Regions from separate parts of the Bradyrhizobium sp. BLXBL-03 genome, predicted to be linked through region 2. Evidence: predicted binding sites of a transcription regulator. Region 2 holds the regulator's gene; the other holds the start of a gene.
What was found. Region 2 encodes PhoB, which activates phosphate uptake and scavenging genes when phosphate is short. Its sites were predicted from a motif close to TGTCATNNANCTGTCAT; they were not measured.

Region 1 (4,183 bases), 3.8 Mb from region 2:
CGAGACCCGCGCCGCCGACCTGCCGCTCGCCATCGATCATTTCCGCTATTTCGCAGGCGTCGTCCGCGCCCAGGAAGGCTCGATCGGGGAGATCGACCACGACACGATCGCCTATCATTTCCACGAGCCGCTCGGGGTCGTCGGCCAGATCATCCCCTGGAACTTCCCCCTCCTGATGGCGTGCTGGAAGCTCGCGCCGGCGCTTGCCGCCGGCAATTGCGTGGTGCTCAAGCCCGCCGAACAGACGCCGGCCTCGATCATGGTGTGGGCCGAGATCATCGGCGACCTCCTGCCGCCGGGTGTCCTCAACATCGTCAACGGCTTTGGCCTGGAGGCCGGCAAGCCGCTCGCCTCCAGTCCGCGGATCGCAAAAATCGCCTTCACCGGCGAGACCACGACCGGCCGGCTGATCATGCAATATGCCAGCCAGAATCTGATCCCCGTGACGCTGGAGCTCGGCGGCAAATCGCCGAACATCTTCTTCAAGGACGTCACCGCTGAAGACGACGATTTCTTCGACAAGGCGATCGAAGGCTTTGTCATGTTCGCGCTGAACCAGGGCGAGGTCTGCACCTGTCCGAGCCGGGCGCTGGTCCACGCCGATATCTACGATCGCTTCATGGAGCGGGCGCTGAAGCGCGTCGCCGCCATCAAGCAGGGCGATCCGCGTGCGGCCGAGACCATGATCGGCGCGCAGGCCTCCAGCGAGCAGCTCACAAAAATCCTGTCCTATATCGACATCGGCAAGCAGGAGGGCGCGAAGGTCCTGGCCGGCGGCGGACGCGCCGATCTCGGCGGCGATCTCTCGGGTGGCTTCTACGTCCAGCCGACGGTGTTCGAGGGTCACAACAAGATGCGGATCTTCCAGGAGGAGATTTTTGGCCCCGTGGTCTCGGTCACGACCTTCAAGACCGACGACGAGGCACTCGCGATCGCCAACGACACGCTCTATGGCCTCGGGGCCGGCGTCTGGAGCCGCGACGCCAACCGCTGCTACCGCTTCGGCCGGGCGATCCAGGCCGGCCGGGTCTGGACCAATTGCTACCATGCCTATCCCGCCCATGCCGCCTTCGGCGGCTACAAGCAGTCGGGCGTCGGCCGTGAGACCCACAAGATGATGCTCGATCACTACCAGCAGACCAAGAACCTTCTGGTCAGCTACAGCCCGAAGAAGCTCGGCTTCTTCTGATCGAACCAGCGCAGGCGGCGTCATGTCGACGCCGCCTGTGCACATCCGTGACCGCCCGACCCGCCGTCATCCGTCTGTCAGATTGTTGAGACAAGACGAGCCCTATCGCGACGACGCGATGCCAGGCACAGAGGGAGGCGCGGCCATGACGAACAATCTCTTGCGGCGGAAGATGCATGTCAGAACAATGCTGCTCGGCGCGGCCCTGGCGTTGCTGGTGCCGTCGATGGCCGTGGCCCAGACTGCGCCATCAGGTGCCAAGCCGTTTCTGACCGTCGACGGAAAGGCGCCGCTGATCCTCGGACATCGCGGCGTGCCGGGGCTGGTGCCCGAAGAGACCGAGGCATCCTACGAGCTCGCGGCCGCGCTCGGAACCGATGCGCTCGAAGAGGATCTGCACCTCACCAAGGACTGCGTCCTGGTCGCGCGTCACAATCCCTGGCTGGCCGACAACACCAATGTGGCCGAAGTGGCGAAGACCAACGCAGCGGTCGCAGCCCGCAAGCGCACCGTATCCGGTGTGCGCGTCAAGGCGCCGGCCGCAGCCGGCACGCCCGCCGACTATCTCACGGATCTCACCGATCCCTCCGATCCCAAATCGGTGCTGAAGTCATTGATCGTCGACGGTGAGGATCACACCAACGATTGGTCGCTCACCGACTTCACGATGGCCGAGCTGAAGCAGTGGATCGGCGGCACCACCTATGATGCGGCGAACGAGCGGCCGAAGATGTTCAACGGCAAATTCCCCGTCATCAGCTTCCAGGACATCCTCGATATCGCCAAGGCCAAGAGCAAGGAAACGGGGCGTCCCATCCTGGTCTATCCGGAAACCAAGAATCCGACCTGGAACAATGCCCAGGCGATCGCAAACGGCTGCGGCGCGCCGGGCAGCCATCCGTTGGAAGACGCCTTGATCAAAATCATCAACGACAATGGCCTCAACACCAGGGACGCGCCCATCCTGGTTCAGAGCTTCGAGCCCGGCAGCCTGAAATATATGCGCAGCCATGGCCTTCAGACCCGGCAGGTGCAGCTCATCGACGGCAACGGCATCGACTTCAAGACCGGCAAGGTGCTGCTCGACAACATCACCAATTCACGTCCGTTCGACTGGACGGTGGCGGGCGATGCGCGCCTGTATGATGCGATGCTGACGCCTGAGGGCCTCGCCGAAATCAAGACCTATGCCGACGGCATCGGTCCGTGGAAGCCCTATATCGTTCCGCTGAAGATCGCCTTGTGGAAGGACAACAATGCCGACGGCACGCCCTACAAGGGATCGACGCCGGAGGCTGCGACCCAGGAGGCGACCAGCCTGATTGCCGATGCGCACAAGCTCGGCCTGTTCGTCCACGTCTTCACGTTCCGTAACGAGAAGAAATATCTTGCGGCCGACTATCACGCCGATCCAGCCCAGGAATATCTCAAATTTTTCCGGCTTGGCGTCGACGGCGTCTTCACCGACTTCACGCACACTGGCGTTGCCGCCCGCGCTGCGTATTTGCGCGAGCTGGGCTGGTAGGTCCGGCGGTTCGAATCGGACACGCAGCGGGGCTCGGCACCCGAGATATGCGTGTCCGATGTCGTCGCCGCGCTTGCGTGCAGAGCTCTCGCAGGCGCGGAGCTAATGTTGCCTGATCCAGCGCCAAAAGTTTTGCAAAATTTCGGCCACGTTGCAGTGCGGCATAATGAAAGTCGTCCTATGCCGCTGCGGTGCTTTCACACGCGATTGAGTTAGGTTAGAGAGGACCTAGATTTCTCTGACCCGGAATTCCCATGGCCGCACCCAAGAAAGCCGCCGCAAGCGCTGAGCACGACAAAACCAACGGCGGTTCGCCCCCGGAATTCACCAGGGAGCAGGAGCTGAAGGCGCTCCGCGACATGCTCCTGATCCGGCGGTTCGAGGAAAAGGCCGGCCAGCTCTACGGCATGGGTGCGATCGGCGGCTTCTGCCATCTCTATATCGGCCAGGAGGCCGTGGTAGTTGGTATGCAGATGGCCCTGAAGGAGGGCGATCAGGTCATCACCGGCTATCGCGACCATGGTCATATGCTTGCCACCGGCATGGATGCCAACGGCGTGATGGCCGAGCTCACGGGACGCCGCGGCGGCTATTCCAAGGGCAAGGGCGGCTCCATGCACATGTTCAGCAAGGAGAAGCACTTCTATGGCGGCCACGGCATCGTCGGTGCGCAGGTTTCGCTCGGCACCGGTCTTGCCTTCGCCAACAATTACCGCAGCAACGGCAATGTCAGCGTCACCTATTTCGGCGACGGTGCGGCCAACCAGGGCCAGGTCTATGAGAGCTTCAACATGGCGGAGCTCTGGAAATTGCCGGTGATCTACGTCATCGAGAACAACCGCTACGCCATGGGCACTTCGGTCTCGCGCGCCTCGGCGCAGCAGGATTTTTCCAAGCGCGGCGTGTCCTTCAACATCCCCGGCAAGCAGGTCGACGGCATGGACGTCCGCGCCGTCAAGGCCGCGGGCGAGGAGGCGGCGGCCTGGTGCCGCGCCGGCAAGGGCCCCTACATCCTTGAGATGCAGACCTACCGCTATCGCGGCCACTCGATGTCCGACCCGGCGAAATACCGCACGCGCGAGGAGGTCGAGAAAGTCCGTCACGACCAGGATCCGATCGAGCAGGTGCGCAACCGCCTGCTGGCGGCCAAGGTCAGCGAGGCCGATCTCAAGGCGATCGATGCCGAGGTGCGTGACATCGTCAACGCCTCCGCCGACTTTGCCCAGCATGATCCCGAGCCGGATGCCGCCGAGCTCTGGACCGACGTTTACCGCTAAGGGCGCGCAAGCTTTCTTTGGAGTCGATATGCCAATTCAAGTGCTGATGCCCGCGTTGTCGCCCACGATGGAAAAGGGCAACCTCGCCAAATGGCTGAAAAAAGAGGGCGAGACGATCAAGTCCGGCGACGTCATCGCCGAGATCGAGACCGACAAGGCCACCATGGAGGTCGAGGCGACCGATGAGGGTAC
Region 2 (4,183 bases):
ACTATCTTATGCCTGGCAATACGGGTGTCAATGCCGCCCGGAAAGCCTCGCGAAACGCTGAATCCGTAGTCTTGCGGTGGCGATTTTGCGGGATTTTCGCCACGGAACATGTGGAAGCGAGTCGGCGGACTCTTGCGCGTGAGTCACGGCATATTGTAGCGTTTGGCTTGTCAGATACGACATCTCGTGCAGCGGTTCTGATCCCAAAAGTCCTCATGTACCGGCGTAAACGTTCGGGCGCATCTGGCGCGCCCGGCGAGCCTTAAGGGATTCTGGCGGCACGGGTTTTTCGAAGCTTAGGCATTCGTCGTGAGGCCCCACAGATGGCTGGCGCCGGCGAAGGAAAGGATGCAATGACGGTTTTGACCTGGTCAGATGATCGCGTCGAGCAGCTGAAAAAGCTCTGGGAGGCCGGACTTTCGGCCAGCCAGATCGCCGCTGAGCTTGGAAACGTGACCCGCAACGCCGTAATCGGCAAGGTGCACAGGCTCGGCCTGTCCGGCCGCGCCAAGAGCCCCTCATCAGCAGCTCCGCGGCCGCGCAAGGCGCGTCCCGCACAGCACATGATGCGGGTGAGCCGCCCCATCGCGCGCGGCAACACCGCGCTGGCGCAGGCCTTCGAGGTCGAGGTCGAGGCTGAACCTGTTACCTACGACAACGTTGTGCCGATGAGCCAGCGGCTCTCGTTGCTCGAATTGAACGAGGCCACCTGCCACTGGCCGGTCGGCGATCCTTCAAGCCCGGATTTCTTCTTCTGCGGCGGCAAGGCGCTCTCAGGCCTGCCCTACTGCGCCCAGCACTCGCGCGTGGCGTATCAGCCGGCGGCGGATCGCCGGCGGGCGCCGGCGAAGCCAGGCACGCGCTGAGTACTTGGTTCAGACGACATCGTCGCGGGACAGGCCGGGACGAAAAAAAGCGCGCCACCAGGCGCGCTTTTTTTGTTTGCTGGCGGGCAGCCTAGCTTGAGGTCTGCTCAGCCTTCGCGAAGCGATCGTCGAGCGCGTAGCCTGCGCCGCGGACGGTGCGGATCGGGTCCTGCTCGCGGCCGAGATTGAGCAGCTTGCGCAGGCGGCCGATATGCACATCGACGGTGCGTTCGTCGATATAGATGTCGCGGCCCCAGACGCTGTCGAGCAGCTGCTCGCGCGAGAACACCCGGCCGGGATGCTCCAGGAAGAACTCCAGCAGGCGATATTCGGTCGGTCCGAGATCGATCGGCCGACCCGAGCGCGCCACGCGGCGCTTCTCGCGATCGAGCTCGATGTCGCCGAAGGCGAGCACGGTCGCGAGCCGCTCGGGGCTGGCGCGCCGCAGCAGGCCCTTGACCCGCGCGAGCAGCTCGGGCACCGAGAACGGCTTGACGATGTAATCGTCGGCGCCTGTGGCAAGGCCCCTGACACGCTCGCTCTCCTCGCCGCGCGCGGTGAGCATGATGATCGGCAGCTGCTTGGTGTCGGATCGCGTCCGCAACCGGCGGCACAGCTCGATCCCGGACAGGCCCGGCAACATCCAGTCGAGCACGATCAGATCGGGGATGTGCTCCTTGAGGCGGGTGTCGGCGTCGTCGCCGCGCATCACCGTCTCCACGTCATAGCCGTCGCCTTCGAGGTTGTAGCGGAGAAGCTCGGTCAGAGCTTCCTCGTCCTCAACCACCATAATGCGTGCGCCCATGGGCTCGTCGCTCCTTGCGTAATCAGGTGTTCGGGACCGTCGTGGCGAAGGTCGTCATGTCGCCCTTCGGCCGCTTGTCGGTGATGGCCTGGCCTTCGATCATGTAGAACACGGTCTCGGCGATGTTGGTGGCGTGGTCGCCGATCCGCTCGATGTTCTTGGCGCAGAACATCAGATGGATGCAGAACGAGATGTTGCGCGGATCCTCCATCATGTAGGTGAGGAGCTCGCGGAACAGCGAGGTGCAGATGGCATCGACCTCCTCGTCACCCTTCCACACCGTCATCGCCGCCGGCAGGTCGTGCGCGGCATAGGCATCGAGCACCGACTTGACCTGCTGCTGCACGAGGTCCGTCATGTGCTCGAGGCCGCGGAACAGCTTGAGCGGATGGAAATCCGTCTCCAGCGCTGCGACGCGCTTGCCCATGTTCTTGGCGAGGTCGCCGATGCGCTCGAGGTCGGTCGCAACCCGCATGGCGCCGACGATCTCGCGCAAGTCCACCGCCATCGGCTGGCGGCGCGCGATGGTCAGCACGGCGCGCTCCTCGATCTTCTTCTGCAGCGCGTCGAGCTCGGCATCGATGGTGACGACGCGCTGGCCCAGCGCGACGTCGCGGCGGATCAGCGCATCGACGGAATCGACGATCATGCGCTCGGCGATGCCGCCCATCTCGGCGACCAGGCGGGTGAGCTCCTGAAGGTCGGTGTCGAAGGCTTTTGCGGTATGTTCGGAAGCCATGTCCTGTCTCCTCAGCCGAACCGGCCGGTGATGTAATCCTGCGTGCGCCGGTCCGACGGCGACGTGAAGATCTTGCTGGTGTCGTCGAACTCGATCAGCTCGCCGAGATACATGAAGGCGGTCTTGTCGGAGACGCGGGCCGCCTGCTGCATGTTGTGGGTGACGATCGCGATGGTGTAGTTCTCGGACAGTTCCTGGATCAGCTCCTCGACCTTGGCGGTCGAGATCGGATCGAGCGCCGAGCAGGGCTCGTCGAACAGGATCACTTCAGGCCGCACCGCGACGGTGCGGGCGATGCAGAGGCGCTGCTGCTGGCCGCCCGAGAGCGACAGGCCGGAGGCGTTGAGCTTGTCCTTGACCTCGTTCCACAGCGCGCCGCCGCGCAGCGCCTTCTCGACGCGGTCGTCCATCTCGGACTTCGAGATCTTCTCATAGAGGCGGATGCCGAAGGCGATGTTCTCGTAGATCGTCATCGGGAACGGCGTCGGCTTCTGGAACACCATGCCGACGCGGGCGCGCAGCAGGTTGAGATCCAGCTTGGGGTCGAGGATGTTGGTCTGGTCCAGCATCAGCTGACCGGTGACGCGCTGGCCCGGATAGAGGTCATACATCCGGTTGAAGATGCGCAGCAGGGTCGACTTGCCGCAACCGGACGGGCCGATGAAGGCGGTTACGCGGTTGGTGCCGAGCGTCATATTGATGTTCTTCAGCGCCTGGTGCTCGCCGTAATAGAAGTTGAGGTTGCGCACCGTCACCTTGGCCGGAGCTTCCGGCAGCGGCTGCTGCGAGGCGAGGTGCGCGTTGGAGCTCACGGATACGGACAAGTCGGTCATTTTGCGGTCCTCTCGGCACCGAGGATGCGGGCGCCAATGTTCAGGGCAAGCACGGTGAGCGTGATCAACAGCGCACCGCTCCAGGCGAGCTGCTTCCAATAGGCGTAAGGGCTCTGGACGAAATTGTTGATGGTGACGGGCAGGTTCGCCATGGTCTTGTTCAGGCCGAGGCTGAAGAACTGGTTCGACAGCGCGGTGAAGAGCAGCGGCGCGGTTTCGCCGGCGACGCGGGCGGTGGCGAGCAGCACGCCGGTGATGAGGCCGGAGCGGGCCGCACGATAGGCGATCCGCTTGATCACCAGCGAGCGCGGCAGGCCGAGCGCGGAGGCGGCCTCGCGCAGCGCATTCGGCACCAGCAGCAGCATGTCCTCGGTCGTGCGCAGCACCACCGGGATCACGATGACGGCGAGCGCGAGCGAGCCTGCGATCGCCGAGAAGCCGCGCATCGGCACCACCACCGCGCCGTAGATGAACAGGCCGATGATGATCGACGGCGCCGACAGCAGGATGTCGTTGATGAAGCGGATCACCGAGGTCAGCTTGTCGTTACGGCCGTACTCGGCGAGATAGGTGCCGGCGAACAGGCCGAGCGGCGCGCCGATGCCGACGCCGATCACGGTCATGATCAGCGAGCCGACGATGGCGTTGCGCAGGCCGCCTTCGGTCGAGCCCGGCGGCGGGGTATCGGCGACGAACAGGTCGAGGTTGAGGCCGGCAATGCCGTTGTAGAGCAGCGTGAGCAGGATCAGCGCGAGCCAGGTGACGCCGACGGCGGCGGCTCCGAAGCAGAGCCCACGGACGATGATGTCCTTGCGGCGACGGCGTACATAGATCGGGTTCATGTCACCTCCCCGCCTTCTTTTCCAGGCGCAGCAGCATCAGCCGGGCGGCGGCGAGCACGAAGAATGTCAGCACGAACAGCAACAGGCCGAGCAGGATC

Region 1: a site for PhoB is predicted at 1,254-1,270, ahead of ACNJX9_RS20455 (glycerophosphodiester phosphodiesterase family protein). Genes of this name have one in related genera too.

Annotation. Positions count from the first base shown of each region.
Region 1 covers NZ_CP182470.1:4,250,178-4,254,360, forward strand. The annotation lists gene adh (aldehyde dehydrogenase) at 1-1,189, shown strand, start outside; gene ACNJX9_RS20455 (glycerophosphodiester phosphodiesterase family protein) at 1,335-2,714, shown strand; gene pdhA (pyruvate dehydrogenase (acetyl-transferring) E1 component subunit alpha) at 2,969-3,991, shown strand; gene ACNJX9_RS20465 (pyruvate dehydrogenase complex E1 component subunit beta) at 4,020-4,183, shown strand, end outside.
Region 2 covers NZ_CP182470.1:8,061,119-8,065,301, forward strand. The annotation lists gene ACNJX9_RS38030 (GcrA family cell cycle regulator) at 354-866, shown strand; gene phoB (phosphate regulon transcriptional regulator PhoB) at 958-1,671, opposite strand; gene phoU (phosphate signaling complex protein PhoU) at 1,694-2,410, opposite strand; gene pstB (phosphate ABC transporter ATP-binding protein PstB) at 2,422-3,243, opposite strand; gene pstA (phosphate ABC transporter permease PstA) at 3,240-4,085, opposite strand; gene pstC (phosphate ABC transporter permease subunit PstC) at 4,087-4,183, opposite strand, start outside.